Granulosicoccus antarcticus IMCC3135: one gene and its partners. The protein of the gene in region 3 interacts with the protein of the main gene of each other region in a pairwise test. Links are inferred from orthologs where the notes say so. Each region holds a gene or a part of one and is shown on either strand. Other genes may lie near its edges.

Region 1 (3,976 bases), 330 kb from region 3 along the record:
GACCTCCATCACTGACATATTGGAAATGGTTTCCAGCATGTCTTCTTTAGAAACTGCCATCAGTCTTTCTCCGATCGGTTACCGGTATTTGCGGATAACCTGTAAGTCATAGTGAGTGAACCAGACGATCTGGTTCGCATTAAGCTTCTTTGGACAACCGCACAGCTTCCACTGTACGAACGAGCTTGCCCGGAACTTCCTTCAAGGTACGCGCTAGTTTGGTAACCGGCGCTTGCATGACAGCCATCATCAGTGACAGAGCCTCGTCCCGAGTCGGGAGGTTGGCCAGTTTGTTGATATCGCCAGCTTCGATCGTTTCTCCGCCTACTGCACCAACCGTAATGACAAGCTTGTCATTAGTTTTGGCAAAGTCGCGAAACAGACGTGCCGCTGAACCTGGATCCTCTTTTGAGAAAGCCAGCATCAACGGACCGCTGAGGCGATCGTTCATACACTCGAATTCAGTCCCCTTGACTGCCAAACGTGCCAGGGAATTCTTGACGACTCGCACATACACACCACTTTCACGTGCAGAAGCACGTAAAGCAGTCAGTTGCGAGACGCTAAGTCCCCGGTACTCGGCAGCAACTGCCGACAAAGCCGAATTCGCAACATCTGCGACTTCAGCTACGACGGCTTGCTTCTCTGCATAAGTCAGAGCCATAGAGCACCTTTAGTTAAACGGCTTTTCAACCAGTGAAAAACCATGCCTTGCAAGTTGCAAAACGCGCAACTTGCCTACTCGGTTCTGCAAGGTAGTCATACTGAGCTACCCGCGTCCCCATCTGCGCAGGCCATTAAGCCACCGGAACACGATGACACCTGCGGTCTTCGATGAGACAGACCGAGTCATGGCTAGCCATGGCACAACGTCTGCTCACTCAAAGTTCTTTCGTACTACTTATCTACAACTTGGCGACAAAATCGCCGAATATTACAATTGCAGACTCCTGCGAGTTACGCAGAAGTCTGCCTTGGTCTATCTTTCTAGACGTAGCTAGAATGATCGATTGTCAGACCAGGGCCCATGGTAGTGGACACGGTGATTTTACGAACATAGATACCTTTTGCTGCTGAAGGCTTCGCCTTGATCAGGTCAGCAATCAACATACCCAGATTTTGCTCAAGAGCTTGAGGTTCGAAGGTAGCTTTACCCAGTGTGCAGTGGACGATACCGCCCTTGTCTGCACGATAACGAACCTGACCTGCTTTAGCATTGGTAACAGCTTCAGCCACGTTCGGAGTTACCGTACCCACTTTAGGGTTAGGCATCAGACCACGTGGACCAAGAATTGTACCCAGAGCACCAACCACGCGCATGGCATCTGGTGCAGCAATGACGACGTCGAAGTCCATGCTGCCGCCTTTGATTGACTCGGCAAGATCTTCAAAACCAACCAGATCTGCACCGGCTTCACGAGCAGCTTCAGCTTGAGCGCCTTGAGCAAAAACAGCAACGCGTACTGTTTTTCCTGTGCCATTTGGCAACACACTGGAACCACGCACAACCTGGTCAGATTTACGTGGATCAACACCCAGGTTCACTGCAACGTCTACAGATTCTGCAAACTTGACAGTGGATAGTTCTTTCAGCAGTGAGAACGCATCAATAACGTTGTATTGCTTTTCTGCGTCAACCTTTTCACGGATTGCCTTTGCTCTCTTTCCCAATTTGGCCATCTTATACGCCCTCCACTTCCAGACCCATGCTGCGCGCGGTGCCAGCGATGGTACGAACGGCAGCATCCATGTCAGATGCAGTCAGATCAGGTTTTTTGGTTGTTGCAATTTCTTCGAGCTGTGCACGAGAAACCTTGCCAACTTTGTCAGTGTTCGGACGACCACTGCCCTTGGGCAGGCCGGCAGACTTGAGCAACAGTACAGCTGCTGGCGGTGTTTTTGTGATGTATGTAAAACTACGATCACTATAAACAGTAATAACAACAGGAATTGGAAGACCGGCTTCCATGCTCTGCGTAGAGGCGTTGAACGCCTTGCAGAATTCCATGATGTTCACGCCGTGCTGACCCAATGCAGGTCCTACTGGAGGACTTGGGTTTGCTTTCCCGGCAGGTACTTGCAGCTTGATATAAGCCGTGACTTTCTTGGCCATACTGATTGCTCCTGATCGGGTACAAACGCCTGACAGCCGCTAGATGCTCTGCCCGACTCCCCGATGGTTAGCGCAAATATGCGCGAATGCAGACCTATCGGCCTGCAGTTAATAAATCAGGCTTTTTCTACCTGACTGAATTCAAGCTCTACGGGAGTACTACGCCCGAATATCTGAACCGCGACCAACAGGCGATTCTTGTCAAAATTCACTTCTTCAACAACACCATTGAAGTCGTTGAAAGGACCGTCCGTAACGCGCACTACTTCGCCCACGTCGAACAAGACCTTTGGACGTGGCTTTTCCACACCGTCCTGTACGCGCTGTAGAATGGCATCGGCTTCCTTGTCGGCAATCGGAGCAGGCTTGTCAGCTGTACCACCGATAAAACCCAGAACCTTGGGAACATCTTTCACCAAGTGCCAGGTTTCGTCTTCCATTTCCATTCGAACCAGCACGTAACCAGGGAAGAATTTGCGCTCTGAACGACGCTTCTGCCCGTTACGTATTTCAACAACTTCTTCGGTAGGTACCAAGATGTCGCCGAACTTCTCACTCAATCCAGCACGCTCGATGCGCTCTTCAAGTGAACGTTTAACCGTCCCCTCAAAACCGGAGAATGCTTGCACTACAAACCAACGCATTGCCATGACTGTCTCTTAAATTCCCGTCACTGCGCGAAATAGAAACGCGAGCAGCATATCGAACAGCCATAAAAAGATGCCGACCAGCACAACGATAATGAATACCGTGACCGTTGTTTGAGTCGTTTCGGCCCTGCTTGGCCATACAACCTTGCGAACCTCAGTTCTGGCATCACGAAAAAAAGCAACAATTCGCTTGCCAATATCCGCCTGATAGACGATAAATGCAGCTAAGCCACCAATGAGCAACAAGCCAACCACTCGCAAAAGCAATGACTGTTCTGCAAAGTAGTAAAAAGCCACAAGCCCCAGTAGCACGAGTGCACCGGCGGCGACCAGCTTCACTGTGTCTGCGCTATTTGTCTGTACTTCGGCCTTTGAGACCATGAATATGCTCGCGGCGATCCAGGTTGGATGAAATATCATCGTGTAACACAAACCGGATTGGCAGGCCAGGAGGGAATCGAACCCCCAACCTGCGGTTTTGGAGACCGCCGCTCTGCCAATTGAGCTACTGGCCTAATCCGGTTACTTCAGAAAATCATCGACTTTCTGGGTAGAACATGAAAAGCCCAGATCTATGCTGACCCAGGCTCTCCATCCAACTCTACACTGGACGAAGCCAGCTATAATACATACTGTTTGACAAATAAGCTAGCGTGCCACCTGCCTTTCAGTAAAATTACTCGATTATCTTCGCAACAACGCCGGCACCAACGGTACGGCCACCTTCACGAATCGCAAAACGCAGACCGTCTTCCATCGCAATCGGGTTGATCAGTTCAACAACGATTTTCACGTTGTCACCCGGCATTACCATCTCAGTACCTTCTGGCAATTCAACCGCACCAGTCACATCCGTTGTACGGAAGTAGAACTGTGGGCGGTAGTTGTTGAAGAATGGCGTATGACGGCCGCCTTCATCCTTGCCCAGTACGTAGATTTCTGCCTCGAACTTCTTGTGAGGGTTGATTGTCTTCGGCTTGCACAGTACTTGTCCACGCTCGATATCTTCACGCTTGGTACCACGCAGCAGGATACCCACGTTGTCGCCAGCTTCACCCTGATCCAGCAACTTGCGGAACATCTCAACACCAGTAACTGTCGTCTTGGTGGTGTCACGGATACCGACAATCTCGATTTCCTCACCAACCTTGATGATGCCACGCTCGATTCGACCTGTTGCAACCGTTCCACGACCCGAGATAGAGAACACGTC
Region 2 (4,060 bases), 4.1 Mb from region 3 along the record:
TTGCTGTATTCAGTCAAGAGAGACAGGAATCGCTCGGACTCACCGATCGCAGCCTGTTCGACTCGAGCCTTGTAGGCTTCTGACTGCTCCAGTGCGCGCTGTGCATCACCTCGTGCTCGTGGCAACACTTCATTGCTGTAAGCCTGAGCTTCATTAACAAACCGTTCTTTGTCTTCTCGCGCCTTGATAGCATCAGAAAACGCATCCTGAACTTCTTCAGGTGGCTGTGCACGCTCCAGGTTGACCGCAGTAATGAAAATACCGGCCTCATAGGAATCCAGCACTTCCTGCAAACTGTCCAGTGTCGTATTCCATACAACATCCCGCCCGGTTGTCAGCACCGACTCGAGAATGGTGGATCCAACAACTTCACGCAAGGCACTTTCAACGACCTCTTCCAATGTACGGTCTGGACCGCGAACATTGAACAGGTAGTCCTCTGCACTATTGATGTTGTACTGAACGGCCAGATCGATATCGACGATGTTTTCGTCTTGCGTAAGAATCAGCTGATTGGTGAGCTTCGCACTGCGAATCTCTTCAACTTCAACTTTCTCGACCGTTTGCAGTGGCCACGGAAGCCGCCAATGTGGTCCGGGAGTCGTGGTTCTTACAAACGCACCAAATTGAGTCACCACACCTGCCTGAGCTGGCTGGATGACGTAGATGCCCGACAGTAACCATACGATGCCAAGAATTCCGGCAATCAGCCCGAGTCCCTTACCACCGATATTTCCGCTCGGAATACCACCACCGCTGCGAGAAGGACCGTTACCGCCCGCCTTTTTACCGGCAACGGATCCGAACCATTTCTTGAGGTTCTTGAATACTTCATCCAGATCGGGCGGCCCGCCAGAATCCTTGTTGCGGTTGCCCCAAGGATCGTTGTCGTTTCCGCCTGGCTCATTCCAAGCCATAAGGGTCTTCGCTCCTAAGCCGGTAACCCGGCGATTGAATTAACCTCGAACACCAGCCACGGATGGCCGGTTATCGGGCACGATAATGTCGTCTGTCAGATGGTGTTCACGAGCTATGCGCGCAAACTCCGTTTTGTCGATATCGAGCAGCAGGTTAACGCTACCGTCCTCTTGAGTTACTTCCTCCAAAACCGCTAGTGCGGCATACAGCTGTGCCCTGAGTCTACCCTGAGAAGGGGAAACCAGCAGCCAGCCGGACATCCTTGCATTGGAGAGTCGATCGCTGATAGCAGCCAACAGCTCCTGCACCCCTTCGCCTCTGGCTGCAGAAAGCCAGACTGCTTGCGCCATTCCGCTTTCAGCCTGCTCTACGAGCACAGAATGCCCAGAAAGATCAATCTTGTTGAACACCATCAGTTGCGGGACCTTATCCGCTCCGATACCCAACAAGACCTTGTCGACATCGTCTCGACGCTGCTCTCTTTCCGGATCACTGTCGTCTACAATATGCAGTAAAAGATCAGCTTCAAGAGTCTCTGTCAAAGTTGATCGAAATGCGTCCACCAACTCGTGCGGAAGATCCCTTATAAAACCGACAGTATCCGCCAGTACTGCACTGACTCCACCAGCAAGATCAAGTCGCCGCAGTGTCGGGTCCAGCGTGGCGAACATCTGATCTGCAGCATAAACTGTTTCCTGCGTGAGTCGGTTGAATAGCGTGGATTTCCCCGCATTCGTATAACCCACCAGCGCCACAGTTGAAATTCCGGACTTGCCGCGCTTGCTACGCCCCTGTTCGCGCTGCTGACGAACCTTCGTCAGGCGCTTCTTGAGCACTCGCACTCTTTCGTTCAACAGGCGACGATCCGTCTCAAGCTGGGTTTCCCCGGGACCACGCAAACCAATTCCACCCTTCTGTCGCTCCAAGTGGGTCCAGCCACGCACCAGTCTTGTTGACAAATGTACCAACTGGGCGAGTTCGACCTGCAATTTGCCCTCAAAGGTTCTGGCGCGCTGGGCAAAAATATCCAGTATCAGACTATTGCGATCAAGAACCCGGACCTTGAGTTCTTGCTCCAGGTTCCTTTCCTGGCTTGGCGAGAGCGTCTGCCCGAACAAGACCACATCAGCCTCGTGCTCAGCCAGCGCCAACTGGATCTCTTCTATCTTGCCCTTGCCGATAAAATGCCGGGCCGAGGGCTTGGAACGACTGCCTGTGATGAGATCGACGACCGTCAAGCCAGCAGATGTCGCAAGCTCGACAAACTCTGAACGCTCATCATCAACGTCAGAAATAGCTTCACGAGGTCCATGACCTGATCGGGCAGCGGCATTACGCCATTGCGCAATGTCAATATGTACGAGGAGCGCTTTGTCTCCACTATCGGGGCGATCAAACAATCCGGGGCTGACTCCTTAAGCCGCCCTGACTGACGTGCAGAGTGGCCTGGTAAATACTAATCGTCGCCGTCTTCTTCGCCCGGCATGGGTATCTTGACCGGTCGGCTTGGCACCACGGTAGAGATAGCGTGTTTGTATACCATCTGATTGACGGTGTTCTTGAGTAGAACGACGAACTGATCAAACGACTCAATTTGACCTTGCAGCTTGATTCCATTAACAAGATAGATCGATACTGGAATGCGTTCTTTACGCAAGGTATTCAGGAACGGTTCCTGAAGAGACTGCCCTTTCGCCATTTCTTATATCCTTACGGGATGTGCTTTGATCGCGCAGCGGCCCACACAGCAAAACAATTGCAGGCGCCAGCGGTTTGGGAACAGAACCCTGATTGTCGCTTGTAAGACTGCATCATGTCAACGTTGTGTGATGAGTCGCCCGTAATTAGTACGACAGAAATGACCGATTCTGGTGCTGCCGACAGGCCCATTAAGTCTCGGTTCAGTCGCTCAACGGTAATCTGGCCGCATGATTCGACTAAGCGAGACAACACGCTCATGCCCACACATCTTGAATTCACCCGCTCAAAACCGACAAACACACACAGGCAGATACCGCAAACCGCCGGCAGAAACCACATCGTACCCTCTCTCAAACTGACACTGATCGGCCTGCTAGCCCTGCTTCCATGGGCTCCGGCACACGCACAATCACTGATTCCAGCGCCAACAGAAGGCATTTATATCAGCACTGAGCAGTCAACACTGCACGCCGACACACTCGCCTCTGCCCTACCTGACATCGAGCGACAGGATCCGGCCCTCCTTCTTCTACAAGACGCAGCCAGCCCCAAAACCGATCTCCGCAATGCCCTCTGGTTTGATGACGATGCCTGGATCACCGAGCTTGGCACATTGCTCTATAACGATGAAGATCGTGACGGCTACCATTCAAGCATCAGCCTGACCATTGATGCCGATACTGTCAGTAATTACATGGAGGTCTATGTAACCATTGACCTGCAGCGCATACCCGGTACACGCGAACGGTTGCACACCAGTGACAATTTTTCGATCTATCAGAGCTCACTGTCTGACGAATACCAGATCGATTTCGACTTACTGCAAAACTACCCGGCAGGTTTCTACAACCTGTTTATCGAGTTACATGACGCCTATGATCAGAGCGTTCTGGATCGTGTCAGCGCGACGGATTTCAGCAATCTATCCAGGCTACCGCTCGAATCCGAAGACCTGGACTACGTTTACGACCCGGCACCCTATGAACCTCAACACCCACCGGCAAATGACGACGTCTATGCAACCGAGTACGCCGGCAGTGCTGGTTTTCTTACGATACTTTGCCTGACGCTGGTTCTGGGCGTGCGCCGAGGCATGCGCAACTGATCGGATCAAGAGCTCAGCTACTTCAATTCCACTGTGATTGATCTTTATCATAAGAAGCGTTTTCAGGTTGTGCCTGTTAGCACTTATACTGATTCCATCGCTGTGTAGTGCAGCCTGTTTCAGTTAGTTGAGGACGCTAATTCGATGACCACTTATCAAGAGGAATTTCAACGCTCTCTGGACGACCCGGCCGCTTACTGGCTTGAACGGGCAAAAGATGTTCATTGGAGCACCCCGCCAAGCCAGGGCATCGACAGTAGCAGATCGCCACTTAACACCTGGTTTGCGGATGGAGAAATCAACGCCTGCTACAACGCTCTGGATGTCCATGTGGAA
Region 3 (4,064 bases):
GCGCTGGCGACATAGGCACCGATGGCCTCATTGACACTGTTCAGAGTATCGCCCGATGCAATCAGCAGTGCGGCCCCCGGAGTCGACCAGGCAACACCGATGGGCATGCGATAGCGCAACGCCAGAATGATGCCCGACAAGCCCATCCCCAAAGACAGAACAATAAGACCGGAGATAGCTTGTGCCTCATTGGCACCGGCAGCACGAAGCCCTTGCAGAACCACGGCAAAAGAGCCAAGAAAGCCGACGATGGCTCCCAGCATGCCCGTACCGAAGGCTTGCCAAGAGAGATCCAGGATACGACTGGAAGCGGCAGCTCGGAAGCCTGCAGACGTGTTGAGCTTGCTCATGAATGATGATGGTTGGCTGCGACAGATTCGACAGCGATTGCAAAAATCTATTGAGAACTTGCCGTCAGCCAGTCTCAGAAGTGGTTGCAGCGTACCCTGAGCGTTGCAATACACTAGAATAACGCTTTTAAACTGACAACTGACAATGCATCTTCTATTGATCGGAAGTGGCGGGCGTGAACATGCCATGGCATGGAAACTGGCACAGACTCCCGGCGTCACTCGAGTCAGCATTGCCCCGGGAAACCCTGGCATGCTGCATGAGGACAAACTGACACCGGTTGCCATCGAGGCCACCGATATCGAATCACTCCTCGACTTTGCCCGCAATGAATCGGTGCATCTGACCATTGTCGGACCCGAAGCACCTCTGGTCGCAGGCATCGTAGATACCTTCACCGCACAGGGTTTGCGCATTTTCGGACCGCAGAAATCAGCAGCGCAACTCGAAGGCAGCAAATCCTTCGCCAAGGATTTCATGGCGCGCAACAACATCCCGACAGCCAGCTACGCAACTTTTTCTGAAGTGGCCCCCGCTCTGGAATACATACACGAACAAGGTGCACCCATCGTCATCAAGGCCGATGGCCTGGCGGCCGGCAAGGGTGTGGTTGTCGCACAAACAGAAGCCGAAGCCTGCGCAGCCGTCGAGTCCATGCTGGCCGGCCAGTTTGGCGAGGCAGGCGCACAGGTCGTCATTGAAGGATTTCTGGCAGGTGAGGAAGCCAGCTTCATCGCCGTTGTCTCAGGGCGAGATGCTATGGCTTTGGCCAGCAGCCAGGATCACAAGGCACGTGATGAGGGTGATCTGGGTCCGAACACCGGCGGCATGGGAGCTTATTCACCCGCCCCTGTCGTCACCGACAGCGTGCACCAACATGTCATGCGAGACATCGTTCAACCCACTATCGATGCACTGGTCGATGAAGGTATGCCGTTTACCGGCTTTTTGTATGTCGGACTGATGATCGATGAGAAGAATCAAGCTCGAGTGGTCGAGTACAACGTTCGTCTTGGAGACCCCGAGACGCAGCCCTTGATGATGCGCCTGCAAAGTGATCTGCTGGCCCTGCTGGATCATGCTGTAGACGGGACTCTACCGGATGCGCAGATCAATTGGCATGCGGGCAGCGCCATTGGCATCGTGATGGCAGCTGGCGAATACCCGGCGGGCAGCAGTCAAGGCAAACCCATCACAGGCATTGAAGAAGCAGAGTCGAATGGTGAGTGCAAGGTTTTCCAAGCCGGCACACGACTTGAAGCAGATCAGCTTGTGACCGCAGGTGGCCGGGTGCTGTGCGTTACCAGTGCCGCAGACTCTCTGGCAAAAGCCAAGGCACAGGCCGAAGCGGGAGCTAGTAGTATTTCCTGGGATGGTTGTCGGTATCGTCGCGACATCGGTCACCGAGCTTTGTAGCCTGGCAGAATGAGCAAAGGCTGGCATCAGAATAAAATCTGATGTCAGCCTCGATAGTTCCCGGAACAAACAACTCCGGGCTTGCTTCACAAGGCCCGCAGTCTTCAAGCGAGTTTGATCAACTAGCGCTTCATTGAATCGAAGAACTCACCATTGGTTTTGGTCTGTTGCAATCGGCCCAGCAGAAATTCCACCGCTTCGATTTCATCCATGGAGTGAATGAATTTTCGCAATATCCAGGTCTTTTGCAGTTCTTCCGCACCCATCATCAGCTCTTCACGACGTGTGCCGGAACGATTGATGTTGATTGCCGGGAAGACGCGTTTTTCAGCGATGCGACGGTCAAGATGCAATTCCATGTTGCCTGTGCCCTTGAACTCTTCGTAGATGACTTCGTCCATCTTGGAGCCGGTATCCACAAGAGCGGTGGCGATGATAGTCAGACTGCCACCCTCTTCGATATTTCTGGCCGCACCAAAGAAACGCTTGGGACGATGCAATGCATTAGCATCCACACCACCGGTCAGAACCTTGCCTGAAGAAGGCACAACCGTATTGTAGGCACGTGCCAGCCGAGTGATGGAGTCAAGCAGAATGACAACATCCTTCTTGTGCTCAACCAGACGTTTGGCTTTCTCGATAACCATTTCCGCAACCTGGACATGCCGGGCAGCAGGTTCATCAAAGGTACTGGAAATCACTTCACCCTGAACCATGCGCTGCATTTCCGTGACCTCTTCCGGTCGCTCGTCAATCAGCAGAACGATCAGGTAGGAATCAGGAGAATTAGCGGCGATGCTCTGTGCGATGTTCTGCAGCATCAGAGTCTTACCCGCCTTGGGAGGCGATACGATCAAACCACGCTGGCCTTTACCGATAGGCGCTGCGAAATCGATGATACGCGCGGTGATATCTTCGGTACTACCGTTGCCCCGCTCCATCGTGAAACGATCACTGGGATGCAGTGGCGTCAGGTTCTCGAACAGGACCTTGTTCTTGGCTTGCTCGGGCGAGCCGAAGTTGATTTCATCAACATTCAGCAGAGCAAAGTAGCGCTCCCCTTCCTTCGGCGGTCGTATCTTGCCAGCAATGGAATCACCGGTTCGCAAAGCAAAGCGTCGAACCTGGGTCGGGGAGACATAGATGTCATCGGGCCCGGCCAGATAGGAGCTGTCAGCCGATCGCAGAAAGCCAAAGCCATCTTGCAATATTTCGAGGACACCACTGCCGAAAATGTCTTCGCCCTTTCGCGACTGCGCTTTCAGGATCGAAAAGATCATGTCCTGTTTGCGCTGTCGGGCAACACTTTCCACGCCTATCGACTGAGCTAGCTCGATGAGTTCGGTGGGATTTTTTTTCTTTAAATCAGTCAGATTCATACACGTAATGCGCGGATTAGCCGTAGAAGGCCGAATAGTAGGATGGCCACAGGAGGTGGCGAATCGATCTGGAGTGAGGTGTAGTTCTGGAAATTGGTTACGTGGCGCGCGCCAAGAGGAGGCGGGCTGCAGGACGTTGTGCGATTAATCTAGCACGAATCAAAACACTGAGTCCAGTACATCCACAGTAAAGGTACACATTCATCGGTCATTTTATTGAAAAATGAACCTGGAACTTCCGTAAAAACTGCAATAATTCGCACTATTGACTCATTAAGCATCGCTAAAAGAGTACCAATTCAACCTGCAAATGATGAACATTAACTAGTGCAGCGTGCTACATAACCTACCACACGCATTAATATACAAGACTGCCTCTAGCGTAGAGGCAGTCAGTAACGGCTGTTAGACCGTTAAATCAATTACGAATTTTCGTCAAGAAATTCAGTAAGTTGTGTTCTATTCAAACCACCAATTTTGGTACTTTCAACAGCGCCATTCTTGAAAAGCATGAGCGTAGGAATACTGCGAATGCCGTATTTGGGGGGAGTGTTGGGATTCTCGTCTATATTCATCTTGACGATTTTTACTTTTCCGGCGTAGCCAGGTGCCACGTCTTCAAGTACCGGACTAATCGCTTTACACGGTCCGCACCATTCGGCCCAATAGTCAACCAGCACGGGCGTTTCGGAGTTCAGAACCTCTTCTTCGAAGGTCGCGTCTGTAATGGGAGTAATATGTTCGCTCATAATGCACCTCTGCAATAACAATTATGAAACCAGCTACACGTAAGTACGCATCTGGTATGGAAAAACTGGCTGGCTTGTGAAACGACGGGCCATGAAAGATTATATTTCGTTTACCGAGGTGTCCTTGTCTTTCGAGGACGTTCAGTCGTGCCATTGCGCGTCTGTGCAA

What was found. Proteins that work in one complex are often made in the same cells at the same time.
Region 1: the proteins of rho (region 3) and nusG interact in binary tests that used the Escherichia coli proteins (3 or more experiments, as listed by UniProt). The link is inferred for Granulosicoccus antarcticus IMCC3135 from one-to-one orthologs.
Region 2: the proteins of rho (region 3) and hfq interact in binary tests that used the Escherichia coli proteins (3 or more experiments, as listed by UniProt). The link is inferred for Granulosicoccus antarcticus IMCC3135 from one-to-one orthologs.

Annotation. Positions count from the first base shown.
Region 1 is NZ_CP018632.1:1,909,093-1,913,068, reverse strand. The notes cover bases 997-3,727. They hold nusG (transcription termination/antitermination protein NusG), read right to left. Parts: upstream 2,764-3,727; coding sequence 2,230-2,763; downstream 997-2,229. Other genes in these bases: tuf (elongation factor Tu), read right to left, coding at 3,440-3,727; secE (preprotein translocase subunit SecE), read right to left, coding at 2,773-3,144; rplK (50S ribosomal protein L11), read right to left, coding at 1,682-2,113; rplA (50S ribosomal protein L1), read right to left, coding at 997-1,680. Outside these bases: rplL (50S ribosomal protein L7/L12), read right to left, coding at 1-60; rplJ (50S ribosomal protein L10), read right to left, coding at 140-664; more of rplA, read right to left, coding at 988-996; more of tuf, read right to left, coding at 3,728-3,976. UniProt on the Escherichia coli protein: Part of the processive rRNA transcription and antitermination complex (rrnTAC). The complex forms an RNA-chaperone ring around the RNA exit tunnel of RNA polymerase (RNAP).
Region 2 is NZ_CP018632.1:5,706,196-5,710,255, forward strand. The notes cover bases 997-3,811. They hold hfq (RNA chaperone Hfq), read right to left. Parts: upstream 2,618-3,811; coding sequence 2,375-2,617; downstream 997-2,374. Other genes in these bases: hflX (ribosome rescue GTPase HflX), read right to left, coding at 997-2,318; IMCC3135_RS24800 (choice-of-anchor H family protein), read left to right, coding at 2,876-3,724. In the rest of the region: FtsH protease activity modulator HflK, read right to left, coding at 1-917; more of hflX, read right to left, coding at 957-996; IMCC3135_RS24805 (propionyl-CoA synthetase), read left to right, coding at 3,869-4,060. UniProt on the Escherichia coli protein: RNA chaperone that binds small regulatory RNA (sRNAs) and mRNAs to facilitate mRNA translational regulation in response to envelope stress, environmental stress and changes in metabolite concentrations.
Region 3 is NZ_CP018632.1:1,577,509-1,581,572, reverse strand. The notes cover bases 1,019-3,914. They hold rho (transcription termination factor Rho), read right to left. Parts: upstream 3,147-3,914; coding sequence 1,890-3,146; downstream 1,019-1,889. Other genes in these bases: trxA (thioredoxin TrxA), read right to left, coding at 3,569-3,895; purD (phosphoribosylamine--glycine ligase), read left to right, coding at 1,019-1,767. Outside these bases: IMCC3135_RS06815 (benzoate/H(+) symporter BenE family transporter), read right to left, coding at 1-350; more of purD, read left to right, coding at 496-1,018. UniProt on the Escherichia coli protein: Facilitates transcription termination by a mechanism that involves Rho binding to the nascent RNA, activation of Rho's RNA-dependent ATPase activity, and release of the mRNA from the DNA template.